One region of the Enterobacter cloacae subsp. cloacae ATCC 13047 genome, then DNA from elsewhere that is predicted to be linked to it. Evidence: predicted binding sites of a transcription regulator. Region 1 holds the regulator's gene; each other region holds the start of a gene.
The links. The regulator PurR, encoded in region 1, represses purine synthesis genes. The targets are predictions, from matches to a motif close to CANGCAAACGTTTGCNTG.
Positions count from the first base shown of each region.

Region 2: the regulator PurR is predicted to act here: its motif matches at 6,121-6,138, upstream of tusA (sulfurtransferase TusA).
Region 3: the regulator PurR is predicted to act here: its motif matches at 6,137-6,154, upstream of gcvT (glycine cleavage system aminomethyltransferase GcvT).
Region 4: the regulator PurR is predicted to act here: its motif matches at 5,917-5,934, upstream of pyrC (dihydroorotase).

Region 1 is NC_014121.1:2,385,870-2,393,415, forward strand. It holds gene ECL_RS11450 (MFS transporter) at 1-882, opposite strand, end outside; gene cydH (cytochrome bd-I oxidase subunit CydH) at 1,046-1,135, opposite strand; gene purR (HTH-type transcriptional repressor PurR) at 1,433-2,458, shown strand; gene punR (DNA-binding transcriptional activator PunR) at 2,475-3,386, opposite strand; gene punC (purine nucleoside transporter PunC) at 3,502-4,701, shown strand; gene cfa (cyclopropane fatty acyl phospholipid synthase) at 5,000-6,148, shown strand; gene ECL_RS11480 (riboflavin synthase) at 6,179-6,820, opposite strand; gene mdtK (MdtK family multidrug efflux MATE transporter) at 7,047-7,546, shown strand, end outside.
Region 2 is NC_014121.1:4,942,597-4,950,142, forward strand. It holds gene ECL_RS24065 (lysoplasmalogenase) at 1-576, shown strand, start outside; gene zntA (Zn(II)/Cd(II)/Pb(II) translocating P-type ATPase ZntA) at 653-2,827, shown strand; gene ECL_RS24075 (TRAP transporter substrate-binding protein) at 3,024-3,995, shown strand; gene ECL_RS24080 (TRAP transporter small permease) at 4,007-4,516, shown strand; gene ECL_RS24085 (TRAP transporter large permease) at 4,527-5,813, shown strand; gene tusA (sulfurtransferase TusA) at 5,819-6,061, opposite strand; gene ECL_RS24095 (7-cyano-7-deazaguanine/7-aminomethyl-7-deazaguanine transporter) at 6,229-6,894, shown strand; gene ECL_RS24100 (DcrB family lipoprotein) at 6,967-7,524, shown strand; partial or broken gene ECL_RS24105 (MFS transporter) at 7,529-7,546, opposite strand, start outside.
Region 3 is NC_014121.1:4,337,401-4,344,946, forward strand. It holds gene ECL_RS21075 (6-phospho-beta-glucosidase) at 1-688, shown strand, start outside; gene ECL_RS21080 (SDR family oxidoreductase) at 758-1,501, opposite strand; gene gcvP (aminomethyl-transferring glycine dehydrogenase) at 1,574-4,447, opposite strand; gene gcvH (glycine cleavage system protein GcvH) at 4,571-4,960, opposite strand; gene gcvT (glycine cleavage system aminomethyltransferase GcvT) at 4,984-6,078, opposite strand; gene ubiI (FAD-dependent 2-octaprenylphenol hydroxylase) at 6,476-7,546, opposite strand, start outside.
Region 4 is NC_014121.1:2,620,374-2,627,919, reverse strand. It holds gene trhO (oxygen-dependent tRNA uridine(34) hydroxylase TrhO) at 99-1,148, shown strand; gene ECL_RS12660 (YceI family protein) at 1,190-1,768, opposite strand; gene ECL_RS12655 (cytochrome b) at 1,770-2,336, opposite strand; gene ECL_RS12650 (YceO family protein) at 2,555-2,668, opposite strand; gene solA (N-methyl-L-tryptophan oxidase) at 2,725-3,843, opposite strand; gene bssS (biofilm formation regulator BssS) at 3,960-4,214, opposite strand; gene dinI (DNA damage-inducible protein I) at 4,487-4,732, opposite strand; gene pyrC (dihydroorotase) at 4,807-5,853, opposite strand; gene ECL_RS12625 (lipoprotein) at 5,981-6,541, opposite strand; gene mdtH (multidrug efflux MFS transporter MdtH) at 6,663-7,546, opposite strand, start outside.

The DNA of each region.
Region 1 (7,546 bases):
GGCCGCGCCATACTCATTACGCGCCAGCCAGGGAATGGCAATCATGATGACAATCAGCAGGGTCAGAAAACCCTTCAGCGTTCCGCTTACGGAGCGGTCAGCAAATTTCCCACCCAGATAGTTACCAATCGAGAAGCCCACGCCAATCAGCACCAGCATCGCGGTGATAAAGATCGGCGTCGCGTGAGTGATGTCATGCAGCACCGGCGAAATATAGGTGTAAAGGGTAAACATCGCCCCGGCACCCAGCACGGTGGTGAGCAGCGCCGAGAGCACCTGCGGGCGCATCAGTACCGACAGCTCTTTACGAACTTCAGGACGCTCACCAGCGCTGCCTTTCGGCAGAGAGAAGAACAACGCCACCATCGCGACAACACCCAGTACGGCGGTTGCGAGGAACGACATACGCCAGCCAATGACCTCACCCAGCCAGGTGGCCGCAGGAACGCCGCCAATGTTGGCGATGGTCAGGCCCATAAACATGGTTGCCACGGCACTCGCCTGCTTGTGTTTGGGCACCACGCTTGCCGCCACCACCGACCCCAACCCAAAGAAAGCGCCGTGGTTAAGGCTTGTCAGGATACGTGACAGCATCAGCGTGGTGTAATCAGGCGAAATGGCGGAGAGCACGTTGCCAAGGGTAAAGATAGCCATCAGGAAAATCAGCGCATTGCGGCGCGCTCGGTGGGAAAGCAACAGCGTCATCAGCGGTGCCCCTACCATCACACCAATGGCATAGGCGCTGATTAACATCCCGGCTGCAGGGATAGAGACGTCCACACCGCGGGCGATAACCGGTAAGAGTCCCATAGGGGAAAATTCAGTGGTGCCAATCCCAAAAGCGCCAATCGCCAGGGCCAGCAGGGGAAAATTGATTTTCATGCGTCAACTCCGGATGCCGTGTCATGTGTTGACACAGAACAAAGAAGCCGAAAGCATGACATCAATCACAAAAAATGAGAAGTTAACAAATTGGCAAAAGATTTTTGCCGGAGATGTAACAATGAGGGCAAGCGGGAGAGAGCGAACGCCCCCTCCGCGTAAATCAGTGCAGTGCAGCCGTCAGACCTGCAGCAACAATCAGCGCCAGCACAATAACGGTGGTGAACAGCGAAAACTTCAGATCGGAACTCATCAATTTTTCTCCTTTTAATCCCCCCACGAAAAGTGAGCTTGCTCATTTTTACACAATTTACGTCAAAAATCTTCCAGGATTTAAACGGATAACCACTTTAGCTCTTCCCCTTTTCATCAAGATAGGACAAAATTCCACGCTAAATTTATTAGCGTACCGGCCATTGACCCCCTCCTGACGTCCCGTGTCGTTTTCCTGGCGTGCCGCAATTCAAAATTGCGTGATAAGGGTGAGAGAAGGCAAACGTTTACCTTCAAGGTTTTCAGGAGTTTAGGATATGGTCTGGAGTGACATTTAATGGCAACAATTAAAGACGTAGCAAAACGCGCAAACGTTTCCACTACAACCGTATCACATGTAATTAACAAAACCCGCTTCGTGGCGGAAGAGACGCGCAACGCCGTCTGGGCGGCAATCAAAGAGCTGCACTACTCGCCGAGTGCCGTTGCGCGTAGCCTTAAAGTTAATCACACCAAATCCATTGGTTTGCTGGCGACCAGCAGTGAAGCGGCCTATTTTGCCGAAATCATCGAAGCGGTTGAGAAAAACTGCTTCCAGAAAGGCTATACCCTTATCCTCGGCAACGCGTGGAACAATATTGAAAAACAGCGCGCCTATCTGTCGATGATGGCGCAAAAGCGTGTGGATGGCCTGCTGGTGATGTGTTCCGAATACCCGGAATCTGTCCTTTCCATGCTGGAAGAGTATCGTCATATCCCGATGGTGGTGATGGACTGGGGCGAAGCGCGCGCCGACTTTACCGACTCCGTCATCGATAACGCCTTCGAAGGCGGTTATATGGCGGGCCGCTATCTGATTGAACGCGGTCACCGTGAAATTGGCGTGATCCCGGGGCCGCTCGAGCGCAACACCGGTGCTGGCCGTCTGGCCGGGTTTATGAAGGCGATGGAAGAAGCGCTGATCACCGTGCCGGAAAACTGGATCGTGCAGGGCGACTTTGAGCCGGAGTCTGGCTACCGCGCCATGCAGCAGATCGTTTCTCAGCCGCATCGTCCAACGGCGGTGTTCTGCGGCGGGGACATCATGGCGATGGGGGCCCTGTGTGCAGCCGATGAGCTGGGCCTGCGCGTGCCGCAGGATATATCCGTGATCGGCTATGACAACGTGCGCAACGCGCGCTTCTTTACGCCTGCGCTGACCACCATCCACCAGCCGAAGGATTCTCTCGGTGAAACGGCCTTCAATATGCTGATGGACAGGATCGTCAACAAACGTGAAGAGTCGCAGTCCATTGAAGTTCACCCGCGCCTTATCGAGCGCCGTTCCGTTGCGGATGGTCCATTCCGCGACTACCGTCGTTAATCTCGTGTGGAGCCAGCTAAGCTGGCTCCCGTAGCCATTCCCGGTTAAGCGTTTCGCTGTCTCCCAGATAATCCAGTAGCCATGCCATGGCGGGCGACACATCATTTTGTTGCCACGTCAGGCAGCAGGCCGCATCCGGGAACGGATTCTCCAGCGTCAGCTCGACCCATTCACCGGTATCGATTCTCGGCTTAGCGAAATGGACGGGAACCATCGCGACGCACAGCCCGGCGCTGAGGCAGGTCGCGGAGGATTCCCAGTCCGGCGCTACCACCCGCCGCTGGTTATCAAGAAGCCAGGTAATACGTTTTGGCAACGAGCGCGAGGTATCCTCCAGCACCAGCGACGGCCAGTTGCGCAGCGTGTCGTCACTCAGCGGTCCCTCCAGGGCAGCCAGCGGATGATCGTGTGCCACGACACATTTCCAGCTCAACATGCCCATATCGCGAAACGCATAGCGCCCCCCGACGGGGATCGCCTGGGTTGCGCCAATCGCCATCTCTGCCCTGCCGTCCGCCAGCGCGTCCCAGACCCCGTTGAATACCTCCTGCGAGACACGAAGTTCAACGTCTGAAAAATGGCGATAGAAATCCACGATCATCTGCCGGGTACGCTCCGGCTTAACGATATTGTCCACGGCGATGGAAAGATGTCCGCGCCAGCCGTTGGCGATCTGCTGGCACTGTTCGCGGGTGATCTGCATTTTTTTGATAACAGAACGCCCTTCTTTCAAAAACCACGCGCCAGCAGGCGTTAATTCCACATCGCGATGCCGCCGTTCGAACAGCGGAACCGCCAGCCACTCTTCAAGCTGCCGCACCGTGTAGCTGATAGCCGAAGGGACGCGGTGCAACTCCTGTGCCGCACCGCTAAAGCTGCCGTTACGCGCGACAGCATCCACCACTTCAAGAGAATAATCTGACCACATTTTCTGCCTGCAAAAAATTTGAATGCAACCGCCAAATATTAGCGTTTCACAACCCGCTTTGCACTCCCTACACTCTGCGCCAGTGTCTACCTGCCTCCTCAAGGAGAATAAAACAATGCAACCCAGGAATGGATTTTTAGTCTGGCTCGGCGGTTTGAGCGTGCTGGGCTTTTTGGCCACCGATATGTACCTGCCCGCGTTTGCGGCGATGCAGGAAGATCTGCAAACGCCAGCCGCGGCCATCAGCGCCAGCCTGAGTTTGTTCCTCGCCGGTTTTGCCATCGCACAGCTGCTCTGGGGCCCGCTCTCCGATCGCTTCGGGCGTAAACCGGTGTTGTTGCTGGGCCTGGCCATTTTTGCCGCAGGCTGTCTGGGAATGTTGTGGGTACGCGATGCGACCTGGCTGCTGGTGCTGCGCTTTGTGCAGGCCGTCGGCGTCTGTGCCGCGGCGGTAACCTGGCAGGCTCTCGTGACCGACTACTACCCGGCCAACCGTACCAACCGAATTTTCGCCACCATTATGCCGCTGGTTGGCCTGTCACCCGCCCTCGCTCCCCTGCTGGGCAGCTGGATCCTCGCGCACTTTGACTGGCAGGCCATTTTTGCCACGCTGTTTGCCATCACCCTGGTACTGATGCTGCCAGCGTTTGCCCTCAAGCCCGCGCATAAAAAAGAGGCGCATGCTGACGCTAAACCGATCACGTTCCTCTTCCTGCTGAGCGCCAAAGCGTATCGTGGTAACGTCCTGGTCTATGCCGCCTGCTCGGCGAGCTTCTTCGCCTGGCTCACCGGCTCGCCGTTTATTCTGCACGATATGGGGTACAGCCCGGCCGCCATTGGTCTGAGCTATGTCCCACAGACCATCGCCTTCCTGCTGGGCGGATACGGCTGCCGTGCGGCGCTGCAGAAATGGGAAGGCCAGCAGATGCTGCCCTGGCTGCTGGCGCTGTTTGCGTTGAGCGTGGGCGCCACCTGGGCCGTTGGGTTTATTCCAGGCGTCGGTCTGACGGAGATTTTGATTCCGTTCTGCGTGATGGCGGTGGCTAACGGTGCCATTTACCCTATCGTGGTCGCACAGGCGTTACGTCCTTTCCCGCAGGCGACAGGACGCGCCGCGGCGCTGCAAAATACCCTGCAGCTCGGCCTGTGCTTCCTGGCAAGCCTGGTGGTGTCAGCGCTGATTGCCACCCCGCTGTTAACTACCACCAGCGTGATGCTGGTCACCGTTGCGCTGGCAGTAATGGGTTATCGCATGCAATCCGCCGCACAGCGCGAGCTTGAGAACCATGCTCAGGCGGAAACGTCGCACGCGTAATCACTGGGGAAAATATGTAACATTTCAGTGATTAGGTTGCTAAGAATTTTCTATTGAATCACCAAATTTTGAGGCCTATACTAAATTTGGTTCGATTAAATACGATAAATATTAAGTGTTAACGGGAGCCGGAGTGCTCCCGTTTTACCATGGAAGGCATTTCGGCAAGGGTTATCTCCCTTCCTCTGTTCTACGTCGGATACTAGCCTCGCGGTATTTACCGTGAGATTTCTCACAAACCATAAAAAGCGTCTACGCTGTTTGAAGGTTCTGATCACAGTAAGGTGATGGAGAAGCTATGAGTTCATCGTGTATAGAAGAAGTCAGCGTTCCGGACGATAACTGGTCCCGGATCGTCAGTGAACTGTTAGGTCGTGCAGGCATCACTATCAACGGATCTTCACCCTCCGATCCGCAGGTCAAACATCCCGATTTTTTTAAACGCGTGCTGCGCGAGGGATCGTTAGGGCTGGGCGAAAGCTATATGGATGGCTGGTGGGATTGCGAGCGGCTGGATATTTTCTTTGCCAGCGTGTTGCGCGCCGGTCTGGAGAACCAGCTCCCCCGCAATATAAAAGATACGTTGCGCGTCGCCTCCGCCCGTTTGTTCAATCTGCAAAGCAAAAAGCGGGCGTGGATCGTGGGCAAAGAGCACTACGACCTCGGTAACGATTTGTTCAGCCGCATGCTGGATCCCTTCATGCAATACTCCTGCGCCTACTGGAAAAAGGCGACAACCCTCGAAGAAGCCCAGCAGGATAAACTGCGTCTGATTAGCGAGAAACTGCAGCTGCAGCCCGGCATGCGTGTGCTGGATATCGGCTGCGGCTGGGGCGGTCTGGCGTATTTTATGGCGAAGCACTACGGCGTCAGCGTGGTCGGCGTAACCATTTCAGCCGAACAGCAAAAAATGGCCCGGGAGCGCTGCCAGGGTCTCGACGTTGATATCCGTCTGCAGGATTACCGCGACCTCAACGAGCAGTTTGATCGCATTGTTTCCGTGGGCATGTTTGAGCACGTGGGGCCGAAAAATTACGACACCTATTTTGAGGTGGTGGATCGTAATTTAAAACCCGACGGCATTTTCCTGCTGCACACCATAGGCTCTAAGCGCACGGACAATAACGTTGACCCGTGGATCAATAAATACATCTTTCCGAATGGCTGTTTGCCTTCCGTTCGCCAGATTGCCAACGCCAGCGAAAGCCACTTCATTATGGAAGACTGGCATAACTTTGGCGCGGATTACGACACCACGCTTATGGCGTGGCATGAACGTTTCCAGCAAGCGTGGCCTGAGATTGCAGACAACTATTCTGAGCGATTTAAACGGATGTTCAGCTATTATCTGAATGCCTGCGCAGGTGCGTTCCGCGCGCGTGATATTCAGCTCTGGCAGGTGGTCTTCAGTCGTGGCATTGAACATGGCTTACGTGTGCCGCGCTAAAAAATAACCCCGGGTATCCGGGGTTATTTTTTATTCTTCTTCGGTGGCCTTTATTATGGCCGCCTCTTTCGCCGCCAGCACACGCTCGACGGTATCCACGACCGCCTGGGTTTGTGGATCGATTTCGATATTCACACGCTGCCCCAGTTTTTTCGCCCCCAGCGTCGTACGCTGCAGCGTTTCCGGAATTAAATGCACGCAAAAACGCGTCGGCGTCACTTCTCCGACCGTCAGGCTAATCCCATCAATACCAATAAATCCTTTATACAGGATGTATTTCATTAATGACGGATCCTGCACTTTAAACCAGATTTGACGGTTATTTTCAGAGGTGACAATTTTCGCCACTTCGGCGGTGGTCATGATATGGCCCGACATCAGGTGGCCGCCAATTTCATCGCTGAACTTCGCCGCACGCTCTACGTTTACGGTATCGCCCACCACCAGTTCGCCCAGGTTGGTGATACGCAGCGTTTCTTTCATTAAATCAAAGCTAATCTGGTTGCCGTTAATTTCGGTCACCGTCAGGCAGCAGCCGTTATGCGCAACCGAGGCACCGGTTTCGATGCCATCCAGCATATATTCTGGCAGCTCAACGACGTGGGTACGGAAATTAGGTTTTTCATCAATGGACACCACTTTAGCGGTGCCCTGCACAATACCAGTAAACATGCTTACAACTCCTGTATTTTCCGGACGGTGGTGACACCGTTTAATCCCACCACAATAACAGTTGGAAATACAGGTTGCCAGAGCAGCGCATTTTCTGGCGATTTTTTCACTAGATTAATAGCTAAAGCCCGCTACAATAGCTGGCTCCCCCTCTGCTTTTTCTTCTTGCTGCCAGTTACGGCGGCTTTTTTAGTCTCTCATATAACTACAAAATAAAGGTGTTCACGTGCAGAAGTACATGAATGAAGCGCGGCAGTTATTGGCACTGGCTATCCCGGTGATCATCGCGCAGGTGGCCCAGACCGCAATGGGATTTGTGGATACGGTGATGGCCGGTGGCTACAGCGCCACCGATATGGCCGCCGTGGCAATCGGAACCTCTATCTGGCTTCCGGCCATTCTCTTCGGTCACGGCCTGCTGCTGGCACTCACGCCGGTTATCGCCCAGCTGAATGGTTCCGGCCGACGTGAACGTATCGCCCATCAGGTGCGCCAGGGCTTTTGGCTGGCTGGATTTGTCTCCGTACTGATTATGATCGTGCTCTGGAACGCCGGGCATATCATTCGCGCCATGCATAATATCGACCCGGCTCTGGCAGACAAAGCCGTGGGGTATCTGCGCGCCCTGCTCTGGGGTGTACCGGGTTATCTCTTCTTCCAGGTAGCGCGTAACCAGTGCGAAGGCCTGGCAAAAACCAAGCCGGGGATGGTCATGGGCTTTATCGG
Region 2 (7,546 bases), 2.6 Mb from region 1:
GCGTCATACCGCGGTCCGGCCTGGCAGCGCTGGTTGTTTAAACCCGTCACGCTGTTGCTGCTCCTGCTGCTTGCCTGGCAAGCGCCGATGTTTAACGCCATCAGCTACCTGGTCCTCGCCGGGCTGTGTGCTTCTCTGATTGGCGATGCCTTAACCCTGTTGCCGCGTCAGCGTCTGCTGTATGCCGTGGGGGCGTTCTTCCTGTCGCATCTGCTTTACACCATCTACTTTGCCAGCCAGATGACGCTATCCTTCTTCTGGCCGCTCCCGCTGGTGCTGCTGGTGATCGGCGCGCTGCTGATCGCGGTGATCTGGTCACGCCTGGAAGAGATGCGTCTGCCCGTCTGCACGTTTATTGCCATGACGCTGGTGATGGTGTGGCTGGCCGGTGAACTGTGGTTCTTCCGCCCAACCTCACAGGCGATGTCCGCTTTCTTTGGCGCGGCGCTGCTGTTAATCGGCAATATCGTCTGGCTGGGCAGCCACTATCGCCGTCGTTTCCGGGCTGATAACGCGATTGCCTCCGCCTGTTACTTTGCGGGGCACTTCCTGATTGTGCGTTCGCTGTATATCTAAATAAGCCTTGACTCTGGAGTCGACTCCAGAGTGTATGCTGCGGTTAATGAGAAAATTATCATTACCGGAGAGTGCCATGTCGACTCCAGAAACACCTAAAAAAGCCCCACAATTTTCAGCATTTAAGCTCAGCCCGGTGCCAGCGAAAGATGACTGCTGCTGTGACGGGGCATGCGAAACGCAAAACGCGCAGCCGCTGCCTGAAAGCGGAAACCATTACAGCTGGGTGGTTGACGGCATGGATTGCGCGGCCTGCGCCCGCAAAGTCGAAAATGCGGTAAAACAGATCCCCGGCGTCAGCCACGTGCAGGTGCGCTTTGCGACCGAAAAACTGCTGGTCAGCGCCGAGAGTGACGTCAGCGAGCAGGTTGTGTCCGCGGTCAGCCAGGCCGGTTATTCCCTGCGTAGCGAAACGGCCCCCGCCGAAAAAACCGCTCCGCTGCGAGAAAATCTGCCCCTTATCGCGCTCGTGATGATGATGGCCCTGAGCTGGGGTCTGGAGCAGATCAACCAGCCGTTTGGCAATCTGGCGTTTATCGCCACCACGCTTGTCGGGTTGTATCCCATTGCCCGTCAGGCGCTGCGGCTGATGAAAAGCGGCAGCTGGTTCGCCATCGAAACGCTGATGAGCGTGGCGGCTATCGGCGCGCTGTTCATTGGTGCCACAGCGGAAGCGGCCATGGTGCTGCTGCTGTTCTTAATTGGCGAACGTCTTGAAGGCTGGGCGGCAAGCCGGGCGCGTAAAGGGGTCAGCGCCCTGATGGCGCTTAAGCCTGAAACCGCCACACGAGTAGCCGGAAACGAACGCCAGACGGTGGCCATTAACGCGCTGCGTCCGGGCGATGTGATTGAAGTCGCTGCCGGAGGACGCCTGCCTGCGGACGGTACCCTGCTCACCGCCACCGCGAGCTTCGACGAAAGCGCCCTCACCGGGGAGTCAATTCCGGTTGAACGCACGGCCGGTGAAAAAGTACCTGCGGGCGCCACCAGTGTCGACCGTCTGGTCCAGCTCACGGTACTTTCCGAACCCGGTGACAGCGCCATCGACCGTATCCTGAAGCTGATCGAAGAGGCCGAGGAGCGTCGCGCCCCCGTCGAGCGATTTATTGACCGCTTCAGCCGGATTTACACCCCCGCCATCATGCTGGTTGCCCTGCTGGTCACTATCGTTCCGCCGCTGTTCTTTGGCGCGCCGTGGGAAGGCTGGATTTATAAAGGTCTGACCCTGCTGCTGATTGGCTGTCCGTGTGCGCTAGTGATCTCCACCCCGGCGGCCATTACCTCCGGTCTGGCGGCAGCGGCACGTCGTGGCGCCCTGATAAAAGGCGGCGCGGCGCTGGAACAGTTAAGCCAGGTGCAGCAGGTGGCGTTCGATAAAACCGGCACGCTGACCGTCGGCAAGCCGCAGGTCACCGGCGTGTATCCGCAGGATATCGGTGAAGATGAACTGCTTACGCTGGCCGCCGCCGTAGAGCAGGGTTCCACTCACCCGCTGGCGCAGGCGATTGTGCGTGAAGCGCAGTCGCGCGGGCTGGCCATTCCGGCGGCAACGGCGCAGCGGGCGCTGGTCGGGTCCGGGATTGAGGCCGACATCGACGGTAAAAAGGTGCTGATTGTCGCGGCGGGTAAATCTTCTAACTCAGAGGTTGAGGCGTTAGAACAGACCGGACAAACTGTAGTAACCGTCATGCAGGACGGCATCGCCAAAGGCATGCTGGCACTGCGCGATACCCTGCGTGATGATGCGAAAGAGGCCGTCGCGGCGCTCCATCAGTTGGGCGTCCAGGGTGTGATCCTCACCGGCGATAACCCGCGCGCCGCCGCCGCGATTGCCGGAGAGCTGGGGCTGGACTTTAAGGCCGGATTACTGCCTGCGGACAAGGTCAGTGCCGTGACGGAGCTGAACAGCCATGCTCCGCTGGCGATGATCGGCGACGGAATCAACGATGCGCCAGCGATGAAAGCATCCACCATCGGGATTGCCATGGGCAGTGGTACCGACGTGGCGCTGGAAACCGCCGATGCCGCGCTCACCCATAACCGCCTGACCGGGCTGGCGCAGATGATTTCCCTGGCACGCGCCACGCGCGCCAATATTCGCCAGAACATCAGTATCGCCCTGGGGCTGAAAGGGATTTTCCTCGTCACCACCCTGCTCGGCATCACCGGGCTGTGGCTGGCGGTGCTGGCGGATACCGGCGCGACGGTGCTGGTGACGGCCAACGCGCTCCGCTTACTGCGACGCAAATAACACGCAATGCACGCCTGGCCGGGTAAAGCGTAACGGCAACCCGGCCTTCCCTTCTCAAAAATCTAAACCAGCGTTTCAGAAATTCACGCTTTTGTGAGGCGCTTCACCTCCGTTTTCCAGTCCATAGTGTAATTTTTAAACGTACAAAACTAAAACACCGTTTTAACACTTACCTCACTACCCTGGAGTTGACTTGATGAAAACGACCCTCAAGCCGTTACTGGCCGCTCTGTGTCTGTCTGCTTTTGCCTGCTCCGTTTCTGCGCAAACCATTAAAGCCGCCGATGTGCATCCTGAAGGCTACCCGAACGTGGTAGCCGTACAGCACATGGGGGAGAAACTCAAACAACAAACCGACGGCAAGCTGGAGATCAAGGTCTTTCCCGGCGGCGTGCTCGGGGATGAAAAGCAGATGATTGAACAGGCGCAGATGGGGGCGATCGACATGATCCGTGTCTCCATGGCTCCGGTGGCGGCGATCCTGCCCGATATTGAAGTCTTTACCCTGCCCTATGTGTTCCGCGATGAAGACCACATGCACAAAGTCATCGACGGCGATATCGGCAAGCAGATTGGCGACAAACTGACCGCCAACCCCAAATCGCGGCTGGTGTTTCTCGGCTGGATGGATTCCGGCACCCGTAACCTGATCACCAAAACGCCGATCGTCAAACCGGAGGATCTGAAAGGCAAAAAAATCCGCGTTCAGGGAAGCCCGGTGGCGCTGGCGACACTGAAAGACATGGGGGCTAACTCGGTGGCGATGGGGGTCAGTGAGGTCTACAGCGGCATGCAGACCGGCGTAATCGACGGCGCTGAGAATAATCCGCCGACCTTCATCGCCCATAACTATATGCCGATCGCCAAAAACTATACCCTCAGCGGCCACTTCATTACCCCGGAAATGCTGCTCTACTCAAAAGTGAAATGGGACAAGCTCAGCGCAGACGAACAGCAGAAAATCCTGACCCTGGCGCGCGAAGCGCAGTTCGAACAGCGCAAGCTGTGGCAGGCCTATAACGCCGAGGCGCTGGCGAAGATGAAAGCCGGTGGCGTGCAGTTCCACGAGATCGACAAATCGGTATTTATCAAAGCCACAGAGCCGGTGCGCGCGCAGTATGGCGAAAAGCATCAGGACCTGATGAAAGCCATTGCTGACGTTCAGTAAACGGAGAACGTATGTCCGAACTCTACCTGAAGTGGATGGACCGGCTGTATCTGCTCGCCATGGGCGTAGCGGGATGCGCGCTGCTGGTCATGACGGTGGTGATCCCGATTGGCATCTTCTCGCGCTATGTGCTGAATCGCGGTGAATCCTGGCCGGAGCCGATTGCCATCATCTGCATGGTGACCTTTACGTTTATCGGCGCGGCGGTGAGCTACCGTGCCGGGTCACACATCGCGGTGAACATGCTGACCGACCGACTGCCGGACATGCTGAAAACAGCGTGTGCGCGCGTGGTGGATCTGCTGATGCTGCTGATCTCGCTGATTATGTTCTGGTACAGCTACTGGCTGTGTGTCGAGCTCTGGGAGCAGCCGGTCGCCGAGTTTCCGATCCTGACGTCAGGGGAGAGTTATCTGCCGCTGCCGATTGGTTCTGCGGTGCTGATCCTGTTTGTCATTGAACGTCTGCTGTTTGGCTCACAGGAAAACCGTCCTGTGGTGCTGATCGGCAACCACAGTTAAGGGGTGAACAATGGATGCATTCGTTTTGTTATTCACCCTCGCCATTTTGCTGGCGCTGGGTATGCCGGTGGCGTTTGCCGTCGGCTTAAGCGCCGTCGCGGGCGCGTTGTGGATCGAGTTACCGCTCGAAGCGCTGATGATCCAGATCACCAGCGGGGTTAACAAATTTACCCTGCTGGCGATCCCGTTTTTCATCCTGGCGGGGGCGATCATGGCGGAAGGCGGCATCGCCCGACGGCTGGTGAATTTCGCGTATGTCTTTGTCGGTTTTATTCGCGGCGGGCTGTCGCTGGTGAATATCGTGGCCTCCACCTTTTTCGGCGCGATTTCCGGTTCATCGGTGGCGGATACGGCCTCCATCGGCAGCGTGATGATCCCGGAGATGGAGAGAAAGGGGTATCCCCGCGAGTATGCGGCGGCGGTCACCGCCAGCGGGTCGGTGCAGGCGATTTTAATCCCGCCTAGCCACAACTCGGTGATCTACTCGCTGGCCGCAGGCGGTACGGTCTCCATTGCCACGCTGTTTATCGCAGGCGTGCTGCCGGGGCTGCTGCTGGGACTGTGCCTGATGACGCTGTGTCTGTGCTTTGCCCATAAGCGCGGCTATCCAAAAGGCGAAAAGATCCCCTTTAAACAGGCGCTGAAGATTTTGCTGGACGCTCTCTGGGGGCTGATGACGGTGGTAATTATCCTCGGCGGGATCATGTCCGGGATATTTACCGCCACCCAATCCGCGGCGGTCGCCTGTCTGTGGGCATTCTTTGTCACCATGTTTATCTACCGCGACTACACGTGGAGCGAACTGCCGAAGTTGATGTGCCGGACGGTCAAAACGGTCACTATCGTGATGATCTTGATTGGCTTTGCGGCGGCGTTTGGCGCGGTGATGACCTACATGCAGTTGCCTATGCGCATTACGGCGTTCTTCACCTCGCTCTCGGATAACAAGTACGTGATCCTGATGTACCTCAACATCATGCTGCTGCTGATTGGCACCCTGATGGATATGGCGCCGATTATTCTGATCCTGACGCCGGTGCTGTTGCCGGTGACCCAGTCGCTTGGGATCGACCCGGTCCATTTCGGGATGATCATGATGGTGAATCTGGGGATCGGGCTTATCACGCCGCCGGTAGGATCGGTGCTGTTTGTGGCCAGTGCGGTAAGCAAGCAGAAAATCGAACATGTGGTACGCGCGATGCTACCGTTTTACGGCATGCTGCTGCTGGTGCTGGGAATGGTAACGTACATCCCGGCGATTTCGCTGTGGCTGCCGGGATTGTTAGGCATGCAGTAAGGGGGTTACCCCTTGCGGATCAAATACCGGTACGGCAGCGCTTCGGTCTGCTGTGCCACCAGTTCATGCTCCATAAAGGTACAAAAACCGGGGATATCGCGGGTGGTTGCCGGATCGTCAGCGATGATCAGCAGCGTTTCGCCGGTTTGCATATTGCGCACGGTTTTGCGCACCATCATTACCGGCTCAGGGCAGCGGAGGCCCTGCGCATCAAGGGTGTGGTCTGGAGTGGAAAACAGATCGGTCATGGTGTTCTCGGTCAGATAAAAACGGCTGTAGTTTACGCCCCGTAGCCAGCAATGCAAACCAGGTTAACGGTTGCGTAAAAACTAACCATTGCATTGTCCTGCCAAAGCAGTATCATGCTGCGGTTTTTATTGGGTTCCCTCACCCCAACGTATAAAAAGGTCACAATATGACGCCGTTTTCTGAATCGCAGCGCGTAAAAGCGTTGTTCTGGCTTTCGCTTTTTCATCTGCTGGTGATCACCTCCAGTAACTATCTGGTGCAGCTGCCGATCGCCATCTTTGGTTTCCATACCACCTGGGGCGCGTTCAGCTTCCCGTTTATTTTTCTCGCCACCGATCTGACCGTGCGTATTTTTGGCGCACCGCTGGCTCGCCGCATTATTTTTGCGGTCATGCTGCCGGCGCTGTTCGTGTCGTACGTTATTTCCTCCCTGTTTTACATGGGAAGCTGGCAGGGCTTTGAGGCGTTAACCCACTTCAACCTGTTTGTTGCCCGAATCGCTACTGCAAGCTTTATGGCCTATGCGCTGGGGCAGATCCTCGACGTGCACGTATTTAACCGCCTGCGTCAGAATCACCGCTGGTGGATGGCCCCCACCGCCTCGACGCTGTTCGGCAACGTCAGCGATACGCTGGCCTTCTTCTTCATTGCCTTCTGGCACAGCCCGGATGCGTTTATGGCCGAACACTGGATGGAAATTGCGCTGGTGGACTACTGCTTCAAGGTGCTTATCAGCATTGTCTTCTTCCTGCCGATGTACGGCGTGCTGCTGAATATGCTGCTGAAAAGACTGGCAGATAAATCTGAAATCACAGCATTGCAGGCTGGTTAAGGGTTCGCTTTATCAGTTGTGATAAGATGGACAAATGAGCCGTTATGGCCGTTTATCGAAAGGAAGAAGTCAATGCGCAATCTGGTTAAATATGTCGGGATTGGCCTGCTGGTTGTCGGCCTTGCAGCCTGTGATAACAGCGACACGAAAACGCCTGCTCAGGGCGCGTCTGCAGAGAGCAACGCAACCGGTCAGCCGGTGAACCTGCTGGACGGTAAACTCAGCTTCTCTCTGCCAGCGGATATGACTGACCAGAGCGGCAAGCTGGGTACCCAGGCGAACAACATGCACGTCTATTCCGATGCAACCGGGCAGAAAGCGGTGATTGTGATTGTGGGCGACGATACCAGCGAAGACCTGGCCGTGCTGTCCAAACGTCTGGAAGATCAGCAGCGCAGCCGCGACCCGCAGCTGCAGGTGGTGACGAACAAGTCCATCGAACTGAAAGGCCACACGCTGCAGCAGCTGGACAGCATTATCTCTGCAAAAGGTCAGACAGCTTACTCTTCCGTGGTGCTGGGTAAGGTTGATAACAAACTGCTGACCCTGCAGATCACCCTGCCAGCGGAAGATCAGCAGAAAGCGCAGACTGCCGCTGAAAACATCATCAACACCATCGTGATTCAGTAACACGTCAGGATGATGACGTGGC
Region 3 (7,546 bases), 2.0 Mb from region 1:
CTGTAAACCGGAGGACGTGATGTTTGCCCAGGAATCCATGCGTGAACGCTATGTCTTTACCGACGTTCAGCTGCGCGGTTATTACCCGTCTTATGTACTGAATGAGTGGGAGCGCCGTGGTTTTACCATTAACATGGAGCCGGGTGATGAGCAGATCCTGCGTGAAGGTACCTGCGACTACTTAGGTTTCAGCTATTACATGACTAACGCCGTCAAAGCAGAAGGCGGTACCGGCGATGCAATTTCAGGCTTTGAAGGCAGCGTGCCCAACCCGCATGTGAAAGCCTCTGACTGGGGCTGGCAGATTGACCCTGTGGGTCTGCGCTACTCTCTGTGTGAGCTATACGAGCGTTATCAGAAACCGCTGTTTATCGTCGAGAACGGTTTTGGCGCCTACGATAAAGTGGAAGAAGATGGCAGCATTAACGACGATTACCGCATCGACTATCTGCGCGCTCACGTGGAAGAGATGATCAAAGCCGTGACGCACGATGGCGTGGACCTGATGGGTTATACGCCGTGGGGCTGTATCGACTGCGTGTCGTTCACCACCGGCCAGTACAGCAAGCGCTATGGTTTTATCTATGTGAACAAGCACGACGACGGCACGGGCGACATGTCGCGCTCCCGTAAGAAAAGCTTCGAGTGGTATAAAGGTGTGATTGCCAGTAACGGTGAGACGCTTTAACTCTGTAACGCCGGGCGGCGCTACGCTTGATCCCCTCTCCCTTTTGGGGAGAGGGTTAGGGTAAGGGGTTTACTTCCCGCCCGCTAACTCAATAAAACTGCCCGTCACGTACGACGCTTTCTCGCTCAGCAGCCAGACAATCGCCTGGGCTACCTCTTCAGGCTGGCCGCCGCGCTGCATCGGCAGCAACGACTTAACGCGATCCACACGTCCCGGCTCTCCACCGTCGGCATGGATGTCGGTATAGATAAGCCCAGGACGCACGCAGTTAACGCGGATCCCTTGCGCCGCCACCTCCAGCGCTAACCCGGTTGTCAGTGAATCCACCGCCCCTTTGGACGCCGCGTAATCCACATACTCACCCGGTGCGCCCAGTCGTGACGCCGCGGAGGAGACATTCACAATCGCCCCACCCTTGCCGCCATGTTTGTGCGACATACGCTTTACCGCTTCACGGCAGCAAAGGAAATACCCCGTGACGTTAGTTGCCAGCACGCGATTAATGCGTTCAGCCGAAAGATTTTCGATGGTGGATTGCTCAAACAGGATCCCGGCGTTATTCACCAGCGCGGTTAGCGGCTCAGCTTCTCGGTCAAGACTGTCGAACATCGCCAGTACCTGCGCTTCATCGCTAATATCTGCGCGCAGGGCAAAGGCTTTACCGCCCGCCCCGACGATCTGGTTGATAACGTCCGTCGCAGCCTTGATATTGTGGTGATAATTCACCGCCACGGTGTAGCCTTCGTTTGCCAGCTGCAGCGCGGTGGCTTTACCGATACCGCGGCTGGCGCCTGTTACAAGTGCAATACCCATTCTTTTCTCCCAATAAAAAAGCCGGGTATGGCGGCTTCGCCATACCCGGCCTACGTTACTACATCAACACGATTACTGGTATTCGCTCATTGGTACGCAGGAGCAGAACAGATTACGGTCACCGTAGACGTCATCAAGACGTTTCACGGTTGGCCAGTATTTGTTTGCCACACCGGCCGGGAAGACCGCCAGTTCACGGCTGTAACCGTGATTCCACTCCGCCACCATTTCATGCTGCGTGTGCGGCGCATTGACCAGCGGGTTGTCTTCCAGCGTCCATTCGCCGTCCTGCACGTGGTCGATCTCCATGCGGATGGCCAGCATCGCATCAATAAAGCGGTCCAGCTCGGCTTTGCTCTCGGACTCCGTTGGCTCCACCATCAGCGTACCCGCAACCGGGAACGACATGGTTGGCGCATGGAATCCATAGTCGATAAGACGTTTGGCAATATCCAGCTCGCTAATGCCGGTCTGCTCTTTGAGCGGACGAATATCCAGAATGCACTCGTGCGCCACGCGGCCATCACGACCGGTGTAGAGCACCGGATAGGCCGACTTGAGGCGGGTCGCGATGTAGTTAGCGTTCAGGATCGCCACCTGGCTTGCCTTTTTCAGCCCTTCCGCGCCCATCATGCGGATGTACATCCAGCTGATTGGCAGGATAGAGGCGCTACCAAACGGTGCCGCTGACACCGCGCCCTGACGGGTCAGCATCCCTTCGATCTGCACCACGCTATGGCCTGGAACAAACGGTGCCAGGTGCGCTTTCACGCCGATTGGCCCCATACCCGGGCCGCCACCGCCGTGCGGAATGCAGAAGGTTTTATGCAGGTTCAGGTGCGAAACGTCCGCGCCGATGAAGCCCGGCGAGGTGATGCTCACCTGCGCATTCATGTTCGCACCGTCGAGATAGACCTGGCCGCCAAACTGATGCACCACTTCACACACTTCACGGATGGTCTCTTCGTACACGCCGTGAGTCGACGGGTAGGTCACCATGATGCAGGAGAGCTTATCGCCCGCCTGTTCGGCTTTCGCACGCAGGTCAGCGAGGTCAATGTTGCCGTTCTTATCGCACGCCACCACGACGACTTCCATCCCCGCCATCTGGGCGGAGGCCGGGTTGGTGCCGTGGGCAGAGCTTGGGATCAGGCAGATATCACGGTGGCCTTCGTTACGGCTCTCGTGATAGTGGCGGATCGCCAGCAGACCGGCGTACTCACCCTGCGCACCTGAGTTTGGCTGCATGCAGAGCGCGTCATAACCCGTCAGTTTCACCAGCCAGTCGGAGAGCTGGTTGATCATCAGGTGATACCCTTCCGCCTGTTCGGCAGGGCAGAACGGGTGCAGCTCGGCAAACTCAGGCCAGGTGATAGGGATCATCTCCGCCGCCGCGTTCAGCTTCATGGTGCAGGAACCCAGCGGGATCATCGCCTGGTTCAGCGCCAGATCCTTGCGCTCCAGAGAGTGCATGTAACGCATCATCTCGGTTTCGCTGTGGTAGCGGTTAAAGACCGGGTGCGTCAGGATCGCATCGTTACGCAGCATGCTTTCCTGAATTGAACGGCTGTCGAGCGCGACCTCTTTGTCCAGCGTATCAATATCCAGACCGTGCGCGTCGCCCAGCAACACGTTAAACAGGTTGACGATATCTACACGGGTGGTGGATTCATCGAGGGTGATGCCGACCGCGTTATGGATGTCGCTGCGCAGGTTGATTTGCGCCGCATCAGCACGCGCCAGCACCGCCGCTTTGTCCGCCACTTCAACGCACAGGGTGTCGAAGTAGTGAGCGTGACGCAGTTTGAGGCCTTTCTGCTGCAGACCGCAGGCCAGAATATCGGCCAGACGGTGAATGCGGCTGGCGATGCGTTTCAGGCCAACCGGACCGTGGAACACCGCATACAGGCTGGCAATGTTAGCCAGCAGAACCTGCGAGGTACAAATGTTGGAGTTCGCTTTCTCGCGGCGGATATGCTGCTCACGCGTCTGCATCGCCATGCGCAGCGCAGTGTTACCGGCAGCGTCTTTTGACACACCGATAATACGGCCAGGCATGGAGCGTTTGAATTCATCTTTTGCCGCAAAGAATGCCGCGTGCGGGCCGCCGTAGCCCATCGGCACGCCGAAGCGCTGCGCAGAGCCGAAGACGATATCCGCACCCTGTTTGCCAGGCGCCGTCAACAGTACCAGTGCCATAAAATCAGCGGCGACGCTGACAACGACTTTGCGGGATTTGAGTTCGGTCATCAGGGCGCTGTAGTCATGCACTTCGCCGGTGGTGCCCACCTGCTGTAGCAGCACGCCAAAGACATCCTGGTGATCCAGTACTTTGTCGGCATCGTCGACAATCACGTCGAAGCCAAAGGTTTCCGCACGAGTGCGTACCACATCCAGCGTCTGCGGATGAACATCCGCCGCCACGAAGAAGCGGTTGGCGTTTTTCAGCTTGCTCACGCGTTTCGCCATTGCCATGGCTTCTGCCGCGGCGGTCGCTTCATCCAGCAGAGACGCAGAGGCGATGTCGAGACCGGTCAGATCCAGGGTCACCTGCTGGAAGTTCAACAGCGCTTCCAGACGGCCCTGGGACACTTCCGGCTGATAGGGGGTATACGCGGTATACCAGCCCGGGTTTTCCAGCATGTTGCGCAGGATCACCGGCGGTAACTGCACGTTGGTATAACCCATGCCAATGTAAGACTTATAGCGCTTGTTAAGGGCTGCAATGGCCTTTAATTCTGCCAGCGCAGCAAATTCAGTCGTCGCCTCGCCCACCTGTGGTGGCGTGGCAAGCTGGATGTCTTTTGGCACGATCTGGCCGATCAGTGCGTCTAATGAATCCGCGCCAACTGTCTTCAGCATCTCCTGCTGTTGCTGAGCATCCGGCCCTATGTGACGTTCAATGAAGGCGCCACGGTTTTCAAGCTGGCTTAAAGTCTGTGTCATGAGCGATGGTTCCTGAAACGTGCAGTGAATATAAGTTCCCTCTCCCACCGGGAGAGGGTTTAGGGTGAGGGGAAGATGGGCACCCTCACCCCTGTCCTCTCCCGAAGGGAGAGGGATAATGGCTTACTCGTCTTCTAACAGGGCTTCGTATGCGGTGGCATCCAGCAGCGCAGCAACCTGTGATTCGTCGCTGGCTTTGATCTTGAAGATCCAGCCGCCTTCATACGGTTCGCTGTTGACCAGTTCCGGGGAGTCGCTCAGCGCGTCGTTGACGGCAATGATTTCGCCGCTCACCGGTGCATAGATATCGGATGCCGCCTTAACAGATTCCGCGACAGCGCAGTCATCGCCCGCGCTAACGGTCGCGCCCACTTCCGGCAGGTCAACAAACACCATGTCGCCCAGCAGCTCTTGCGCGTGCTCGGTGATCCCAACGGTATAAGAGCCGTCCGCCTCTTTGCGCAGCCACTCGTGTTCTTTGCTGTATTTCAGTTCTGCTGGCACATTGCTCATTGAAGTTCTCCTGATAAAAATGATTAGGCGACCGGCTTACCGGCGCGAACAAAAATCGGTTTGGTCACGTGGACCGGCATTTCGCGGTTGCGGATCTGTACCACCGCCGTTTCGCCAATGCCGGCCGGCACGCGTGCCAGTGCAATACTGTAGCCCAGCGTCGGGGAGAAGGTACCGCTGGTGATCACGCCTTCACGCGGATTGCCGTCTGCATCGGTAAAACGTACCGGCAGTTCGCCGCGCAGCACGCCTTTTTCCTTCATCACCAGGCCAACCAGCTGTTCAGTGCCCTTTTCGCGCTGCATCTCCAGCGCTTCACGGCCAATAAATTCGCGGTCAGCCGGTTCCCACGCGATGGTCCAGCCCATGTTAGCGGCCAGTGGAGAGACGCTTTCGTCCATCTCCTGACCGTAAAGGTTCATGCCCGCTTCCAGACGCAGCGTATCGCGCGCGCCCAGTCCTGCTGGCTTGACGCCCGCTTCCACCAGCGCACGCCAGAAGTCGGCGGCTTTTTCATTCGGCATGGCAATTTCATAGCCCGCTTCACCGGTATAGCCGGTGGTGGCGATAAACAGATCGCCCGCCTGCACGCCGAAGAACGGCTTCATGCCAGCGGTGGCTTCACGCTGCTCGTTGTTGAACAGCGTGGCGGCTTTCGCCTGCGCGTTCGGCCCCTGTACGGCGATCAGCGACAGATCATCACGGACGGTGATGTCGATGGCATACGGTTCAGCGTGTTGGGTAATCCAGGAGAGGTCTTTTTCGCGGGTGGCGGAGTTTACAACGAGGCGGAAGAAATCTTCAGTGAAGTAGTAGACGATAAGGTCGTCAATCACGCCGCCAGAGGCATTTAGCATGCCGGTATAGAGCGCTTTACCTGGCGTCTTCAGTTTTGCGACGTCGTTTGCCAGCAGATAACGCAAAAACTCCCGGGTGCGGCTACCGCGCAGGTCGACAATTGTCATGTGGGAGACGTCGAACATACCGGCATCGGTACGCACTGCGTGGTGTTCATCAATCTGGGAGCCGTAATGCAGCGGCATCATCCAGCCATGAAAGTCCACCATACGTGCACCGCATAACACGTGTTGTTCGTACAAAGGAGTCTGTTGAGCCATCTTTTCCTCGTTGAAAAATTCACCGTGAATCCCGGTATCGGCCCCGTCATTCGGCACCGACGCAAACGTTCTCTTTTACCTGAACTTACCACCGAAACCGACGGTTAACCATAAGGTAAAACAGGTCATCACATTAGCTTATGACCAAAAAACGCTGAAAAGCCTACAGAGTTATTCACTGGTAAAATGCGATTCAACCCGCATAAAATTAACAACGATCTAACAATATTTAGCACATGGTGATATTTCATGCGGAAAAACGGGCCAAATTTCCGTAACGTAAAAATAGCCAGATTAGATTATCTAATGCGAAAAATGGCGTGAAATTAGATTATTTCAAACGAGGATATTTACCCGGCGCAGAGGCCGGGTAAATAAAGTGTGACGGGGATCGAGATTAACGTAACCAGTCGGGAAGATCGTTAAGACCCATCGCCTGACGAAGGAGTTGAGGTTTTACGCCCGGAAGGGTGTCGGCCAGTTTCAGGCCGATGTCGCGCAGCAGTTTTTTCGCCGGATTTGCCCCGGCAAACAGCTCGCGGAAGCCCTGCATGCCTGCCAGCATCACCGCCGCGCTGTGCTTGCGGCTGCGTTCGTAGCGACGCAGGTAGAGATGCTGGCCGATGTCTTTACCTTCGCGGTGCAGACGGCGCAGCTCATTCACCAGCTCTGCCGCATCCATAAAGCCAAGGTTAACTCCCTGTCCGGCCAGCGGATGAATGGTATGCGCCGCGTCACCCACCAGCGCGAGACGGTGCGCCGCAAACTGGCGCGCGTAGCGGCCGGTCAACGGGAATACCAGGCGTTCGCTCTCAAGGGTGCACAGACCAAGACGGTTATCAAACGCCATGCATAGCGCCTGATTAAACGCCTCTGGCGTCGCCTCGCGCATCAGCTGTGCTTTTTCCGGCACCAGAGACCAGACGATCGAGCACAGGTGCGGATCGCTCAGCGGCAGAAATGCCAGAATACCGTCGTTATGGAAAATCTGGCGCGCAACGCCGCCGTGCGGCTCTTCAGTACGGATGGTTGCTACCAGCGCATGATGACGATAATCCCAGAAGGTCAGGGGAATATCCGCCTTGTTACGCAGCCACGAGTTTGCGCCATCCGCGCCCACCACCAGCCGCGCGGTGAGCATGTCGCCGCTCTGCAGGGTGAGAAACGCTTCGTTTTCGCCCCATGCCACCTGCTGGATTTGCGCGGGCGCCATCAGGTTGATATCGCTGCAGGATTGCGCTTTTTGCCATAACGCATGGTGAATGACGGCATTTTCGATGATATGACCCAGATGGCTATAGCCCATGCTTTCATCATCAAACGCGATATGGCCAAAGCTGTCTTTGTCCCACACTTCCATTCCGTGATAGCAACTGGCACGCTGCGCCACGATATCTGACCAGACGCCAAGGCGCGTCAGTAGTTTTTCGCTGGCGGCATTAATTGCCGAGACGCGCAGTTCCGGCGG
Region 4 (7,546 bases), 230 kb from region 1:
AAATGTAGCGTAAATTGTGTGGATGTAAATTGTTATTGTTTGCTATATGATGCCGACCGATTTTCCTTTCTCAATAACGATTGCAGGACTTGTACACCATGCCAGTGTTACACAACCGCGTATCGAATGAGATGTTGAAGGCGCGTATGTTGGCTGAAACCGAACCGCGCACCACCATCTCATTCTATAAATACTTCACGATCAACGATCCGCAAGCGACCCGCGATGAGCTCTATAAGGCCTTCACTGCGCTGAACGTCTTTGGGCGCGTCTATCTGGCGCGTGAAGGTATCAACGCCCAGATCAGCATCCCGGAAAGCAACGTGAGCGCCTTCCGCGATTTTCTTTACGGCTTCGATCCGGCGCTGAACGGCTTACGCCTGAACATCGCCCTGGACGATGACGGTAAATCATTCTGGGTGCTGCGTATGAAAGTGCGTGAGCGCATCGTGGCAGACGGCATTGACGACCCGGCCTTCAACCCGGCTGACGTGGGGGAATACCTGAAGGCGGCGGAAGTCAATGCGATGCTTGATGACCCGGACGCGGTATTCATCGATATGCGTAACCACTACGAATATGAAGTGGGCCATTTCGAGAACGCAATGGAAATCCCGGCCGACACCTTCCGCGAGCAACTGCCGAAAGCGGTTGAGATGATGCAGGAACATAAAGATAAAAAAATCGTTATGTACTGCACCGGTGGTATTCGCTGCGAAAAAGCCAGCGCGTGGATGAAACATAACGGATTTAATAAGGTCTGGCATATCGAAGGCGGTATCATCGAATATGCCCGCCGTGCCCGTGAGCAGGGGTTACCGGTGCGTTTTATCGGTAAAAACTTTGTCTTTGACGAGCGAATGGGTGAGCGTATTTCAGAAGACGTTATTGCCCATTGCCACCAGTGCGGCGCACCGTGCGATACTCACACCAACTGCAAAAATGACGGTTGTCATCTGCTGTTTATTCAGTGCCCGGCGTGCGCAGAGAAATTTAACGGCTGCTGTAGCGAACTGTGCAGTGAAGAGAGCATGCTGCCGGAAGAGGAGCAGCGCCGCCGTCGTGCGGGACGTGAAAACGGCAATAAGATTTTTAATAAATCCCGTGGCCGCCTGAATACCAAACTGGGTATTCCTGACCCGGAATGATAATGACGCCCGGCAACGTCAAACCCTGCCGGGCGTGTTTATTATGCCTTCTGCTGAACACCTTCAACGGAAATTATCAGCTCTACGTCCTGAGACGCCGGACCCAAATCCGTGGTGATATTAAAATCTTTCAGATGAATTTTTCCTGCGGCTTCAAAACCTGCACGTTTGCCACCCCACGGATCGTCACCCTGGCCGAGTAATTTGGCTTCCAGGGTCACCGGTTTCGTGACGCCATTGAGCGTCAGATTACCGGTAATATTCAGCTTCTCACCTTCTTTCTTCACCTCGGTCGACGTAAAGGTCGCCTGTGGGAATTTTGATACATTCAGGAATTCCGCACTACGCAAATGTTTATCGCGCTCTGCATGGTTGGTGTCGACGCTATTCGTATTAATGGTCACATTGACCTTATCGGCGGCAGGATTTTTATCGTCAAAGGTGAATGTGCCGTCAAAATCTTTAAAGGTACCGTAGAGCCAGCTATAACCGAGGTGCTGAATACGGAAATTGACGAAAGCATGCTGGCCTTCTTTATCAATTTTATAATCAGCCGCCACGGCAGAACCGGTGGTGAATAGCAGAGAACCTAATGCGATACCCAGCAGGTGTTTTTTCATTTTATGCTCCAGAGTCAACTGACGAACGGCCAAGCATGCGCTTTAACGTATCGTCTTTATCGATGAAATGGTGTTTAAGGGCGGCAAGCCCGTGCAGGACAGACAGGATCACCACGCTCCACGCGAGCCAGAGATGCACCACGCCTGCGGTGTCGGCCTGAACCCCTGCGTCAGAGAGCGTGGCCGGAACCTCAAACAGGCCAAAGACGTTAATCGGCTTGCCGTCTGCAGTGGAAATGAGATACCCGCTAATCAGAATGGCGAACAGCAGGATATAGAGCGTAACGTGCGCGGCAACCGCGCTGACACGCGTTAATTTACTGTGGGTTTTGGGCGCGGCGGGCGGCGGGGAAATGTGACGCCAGATCACGCGAATAAACAACGTCATCATCAGCAGGATGCCGATGCTTTTATGCAGTTCTGGTGCCTGGTGATACCAGCCGTCGTAATAACTGAGCGTCACCATCCACAGACCCAGTCCGAACATTGCATAAACGGTAAGAGCAACTATCCAGTGTAAACACATGGATATTATTCCGTAGCGCTGAGAGGAGTTACGCAATTGCATCAGAATGACCATTCGAAGAAAAACAGAATAGTAAAAATGAACGGGAATAAATGATATTGCAACTGAAATAATTGAATATAGATTTTTATTTTATTTATTTCAGCAGTTTTGAAAATGATCCGCAAATGTAATTCAATCGCTTCGTCCAAGGCGGAATAAGCAGCAAGCAAAAGATTAAGCTAACCTAAAGTAATGTCAGTAATTGTCAGCTTCACTTTTCAGTAAAATACAATGTAAATAATATCGATGAGTGCCAGCAGCCCCCATAATAAAATATAGAGCATAAAATGCTCACGAATGTTATTGATAAGAAAGCCAACGATCCTGCGCATAATGTCCCGTTTTCTGTCTGGAAAACGGGTTCCGGACGTCCGAAACCCGCGGCGGATTATCTGCTAAAACGCGAAAGTGAGAAGGGGGTGAGATCAAACTGCGGTGCGATCCCCTGGGCAAACTGCGCAGCAATCTCGCCCAGCACGGAGGCGAACTTAAAGCCATGACCGCTGAGGCCGGTGATGAGTAGCGTGTTGTCATGCCCCGGCAGGGTGTCAATGATGAAGTCTTCGTCCGGCGTGTTGTCGTAGGTGCAGGCAGCACCATACAGTAAGCCGCCTACGCCCGGCAGGATATTGCGCAGGAAGGTAAACGCTTCGGAGCCATCCTGTGGGTATGCACCGAACGGTTTACGCTCTTCTGGGGAGGAGATCGCCTGCCCGCCATTGTGTTTTCCGATTTTGAGTGCGTCTTTCTCAGACGGGAAGCCGTAAAACTGATCGCCGTTCGGTAACTCCCCGGTAAATGCCGGGAATTTATTCTGTGCGCTGTAACGGCCATCCGACTGGAACCAGGAGAAGACCTTGCGCACCGGCTGAACAGGCAGATCGGGCAGCAGACGGGTGACCCAGGTGCCTGCGCTAATCAGCAGACGGGACGCTGAATATTCTCCGTCCGCAGTGGTGACCGTAACGCCGTCAGCGTGATGAGTGAGGGATTCCACCGGGCAGTTGAAGAGCTGAGCGCAGCCCGCTTTTTCCGCAAGATCGATCCAGGTTTTGATGGCCGTTTCACTGTGTAAGACCCCGGAGTTGGCTTCAAACAGGCCGATATAATCGTCCGGGACGGCAATCTCTGGCCAACGGGCCATGATGCCTGCCGCGTCCAGCTTCTCCACATCAAGATTAAACGCTTTCGCACTCTGTTCAACGTTGGCCAGAAAATCAGAGCGGGCAGGGCCCAGGTTGATGATGCCCGTGCGTTCGAAAATGCGTTCTTCCGTCAGCTTCGCCAGTTCATCCCATAGCGTCTGGGCGCGGAGCACCAGCGGAACATAGCGCTCGCCTTCACCATAGGCGTGGCGAATAAGCCGGGTGTCGCCATGATGGCTGCCCTCTGCATGGGGAGGACGATGGGCATCGATCATCAGGACCTTCAGACCCGCTTGCGTTGCGTAATAACCGGCGGCAGACCCCACGGATCCGCTACCAATAATGATTAAGTCGTATCTCATATCCATCTCTCGAACTTACGCTTTGTTAGCAGAGTAATTAACTATGCGGGCTGACACAAGGGAGAAATAAATAAGGCACCCGGAGGGTGCCTGTTGAGCGAAGAATAGGTATAAACCTAGTGCCGTTTATACTCATTTTCCTGATAGTCGCCAGATTCTATTTTGGCAATACCTGCCTCTAAAATAGAAATAAACTGACGGGCGACGTCTGTTGTAAGCCACAGCGTCTGTCCAACTTCCGCTTCTTCACGGTTGAGTTGATTCGGGGTCTGGTAGTGCAAACGCAGCATCAGCGCATCGTAGCTATCTACGGTACTGATATCCCAGCCAACAAGCGGATGGGTCTGGATGACTTCGCTATTCTTTTCCATTATAACCCCCTTAATGCGTGTTAGAAGACAACGGCTCCGAGGTTCAATGCATGTTTTTCTGAAAGCATCTTCAGTATACAAGTAATAAGGGTTCGCAAGGGAAAAATAAACAGTTGGCAACACATTTTTCAGCTTTTTAGGATTGTTCGAACAATAAAACACCACCTTGTTCACGATTTTTAAATTTGTTGCCGAATTAATTTGAACGAACCGGATTTCAGACGAAAAAAAGCCGGGGCGACCCGGCAAAAAAGAACAATGAGGGAGCAAGATTAATCTGTGATGAACCAGTCGTCGGCGCTTTCCCAGGTTTCCTGCAGGATTTCGCTGATACGGTCTTTATCTTCTTTCGCGCCGCCAATGACGGAGAGGTTGTTTGCCGCCGCATAACGAACCGTTACGGCACCAGCGTTGTCAGGGAAAGTACTGTTAATACGGCGGGATAATTCACCGGCCAGCGCATCAAGCGCGCCAGCAGGCAGAACGGTTGTTTTGGCTATGGTGACTTCAATACGCATAAATGCCCCCTGTGTAATATACTGTTTATTTATACAGGTATATTATGGGTTTGACAACAAGGGGCACTGTTTTTTTAGCGTTTTACCGTCCAGTTGACGGTTTCACCGGCAAGGAATGGGATGAGCGTGTCATCCGTCAGCGGAATGGCCTCGTCCACGCGGCTCTCTTTACGCTCCAGTTCAATGAACGTTTCGTTGACCGGCAGCCCGTAGAAGCGTGGTCCATTGAGCGAGCAGAACGCTTCGAAATGTTGCAGGGCATTCATCTCTTCAAACACGGTGGCGTAGCTGGCGAGTGCGGTAGGGGCATTAAAGCAGCCTGCGCAACCGCAGCTGGCCTCTTTGCGGTGGCGTGCATGAGGCGCGGAGTCCGTGCCGAGGAAGGCGCGGGAGAAACCGCTGGCAACGAGTTCACGCAGCGCCTGCTGATGAACGTTACGCTTCAGAATGGGCAGGCAATAGAGATGCGGACGAACGCCGCCAACCAGCATGTGGTTGCGGTTAAACATCAGATGCTGCGGCGTGATGGTGGCGGCAATCAGTTCATTGCCATCGCGGACATACTCTGCGGCATCTTTGGTGGTGATGTGTTCAAACACCACTTTAAGCGCAGGAAGACGCTGGCGTAGCGGCTCCATTACGGTTTCGATAAAGCGGGCTTCACGGTCGAAGATATCAATGTCGGCGTGGGTCACTTCACCGTGTACCAGCAGCGGCATGCCCAGTTTTTGCATGCGCTCCAGAACCGGCATGATGGCGTCAATACTGGTGACACCGTGGCTGGAGTTGGTGGTAGCGTTAGCCGGGTAGAGTTTCGCCGCGGTGAACACGCCTTCGTTAAAGCCGCGTTCCACTTCATTCGGATCGAGGGTGTCGGTCAGATAGCAGGTCATCAGCGGAGAGAAATCATGTCCTGCCGGCACGGCATCAAGAATTCGCTGGCGATAAGCCATAGCGGCATCAACGGTGGTGACTGGTGGAACCAGGTTAGGCATGACAATCGCGCGGCCATAAATTTCGCTGGTATACGGCACGACCGTTTTCAACATATCGCCATCACGCAGATGGATATGCCAGTCGTCAGGGCGGCGGATTTTAAGAACCTGGGGTTGTGCAGTCATGGAAGCTCCGGCTTGTCAGGAATCAGTCATTAGGATGGCTGTTTTTGCCGGACACAAATCATAAGCGGAAACGTTTTCGTTTGCACACTTTTCCGTAAAAAAAAGGGCGCTTTTGCGCCCCTTCAGGTTAATCGGTGAATGGAATAACGATCTCTCCCGGTTTCACCTCGATGCCTTTGGCATATTTTTTCGCCAGTGCCTCACCCTTGCTCTTGTCTTCACTTAAGACATAGGCCGGCTGCTGGTTAAAGTAGTTGCGCAGGGACTGGTTCAGGTAAGGCATCAGGGTCTGCATCACCGGTTTCATCTTGTCCGGCGTGACGTCCGCGTCTACCACTTCCATCTCCTGTAGGAAGATGGCCCCTTTCTCTTTGTTAAAGACCGGCAGCGCTTTGAGCTTCAGCTTAATGTTGGCTTTCTGGTTACCGAAGAGAGAGGTCATATCGAGATTGGCATCCCCGGCGAGAGTGACTTTATTCGGCTCTTCGCGCCCAATCTGGCTGGTGAGATTGCTGAGGACGATATGCGCATCGGCAAGCCCCGGCACACCAATGTCTTTTGAAAAGTTATTATGTTTTTCCAGCGCCTGATTAATTTCCTGCTCACTGACGGTGTATTGCGTAAGCTGGTTACAACCTACCAGCAGGCCGCTGACAATGAATGCGGCGGCAATGACAATTTTTTTCATAGTGTTCCTCAACGAAAAATCGGCGCTACTGTCCTGTTACGCCAGTATGTCAGGGTGAAATAGCGGAAACCAGCAGAAAAAACTGATAATGGCGGCGGGGGAGGCCCCGCCGCAGGGAATATTATGCCCCAGGTTCGAGCATGCCGCTCGCGCTGCGCTTCTGGCTGAATTGCCACCACAGCGCAAGGAGCGTCATAAAGCCGACCACGCCGAGCATGACCCAGGGCAGTTCCGGCTGGCTTAGGGCTTTTCCGGCATCGAACAGCCAGCCGCCGCCGGCGTAACCCAATGCACCGCCAAAGGCCAGCCCCAGGCGGCTGAACCCCATATAGCTGCCGCGAGCGCGCGCGTCGGCAAGCGAGGCGCTCAGCGTTTCACGAGCCGGTTCGGCAATAATGGAGCCGATATAGAAGGTGCAAATCAGCGTAAACAGTTGCTGGAGCGAGTTCACCAGCCCGATGGGCATCATGCTGAGCGTCATCAATAACAGCCCGGCCATCAGGCGATGCTCCAGGCGAAAACGCCGTTCGCTCCAGCGGGCGATCGGGTAGAGCAGGGTCAGAGAGAGGCAGGCTTCTATGGCGTACATCCATTTTACGGCGGCCGGGGTGCCCGCAATGTCGTTTACCATGATCGGCAGCATCAGCATGACCTGAACGGCCAGCATGTAATACCCCGTCAGGGTCAGCACGTACGTAACAAAGCGTTTGTCTCGCAGCACGCGGCCAAGACCTTCGCGTACCGGGGCTTTGACCGTTGACAGTTTCCATGCCGGCAGAAACAGGGCATTAAAGAGCGCACACAGAATAAAGAGCAGCGCACCCGCCGCGCAGACCAGACGAAAGTCGTACTGCAACAGCCAGCTTCCCAGCAGGGCGCCAATCACCGCCCCGGCGCTGTCCTGCATCATCAAAATTGAGAAGAAGCGTCCCCGGTACTGCGGACGAATGAGTTTAACCACCAGCGTGGTGCGCGGCGGGTCAAACAGGGTGCCGCCGATACCGG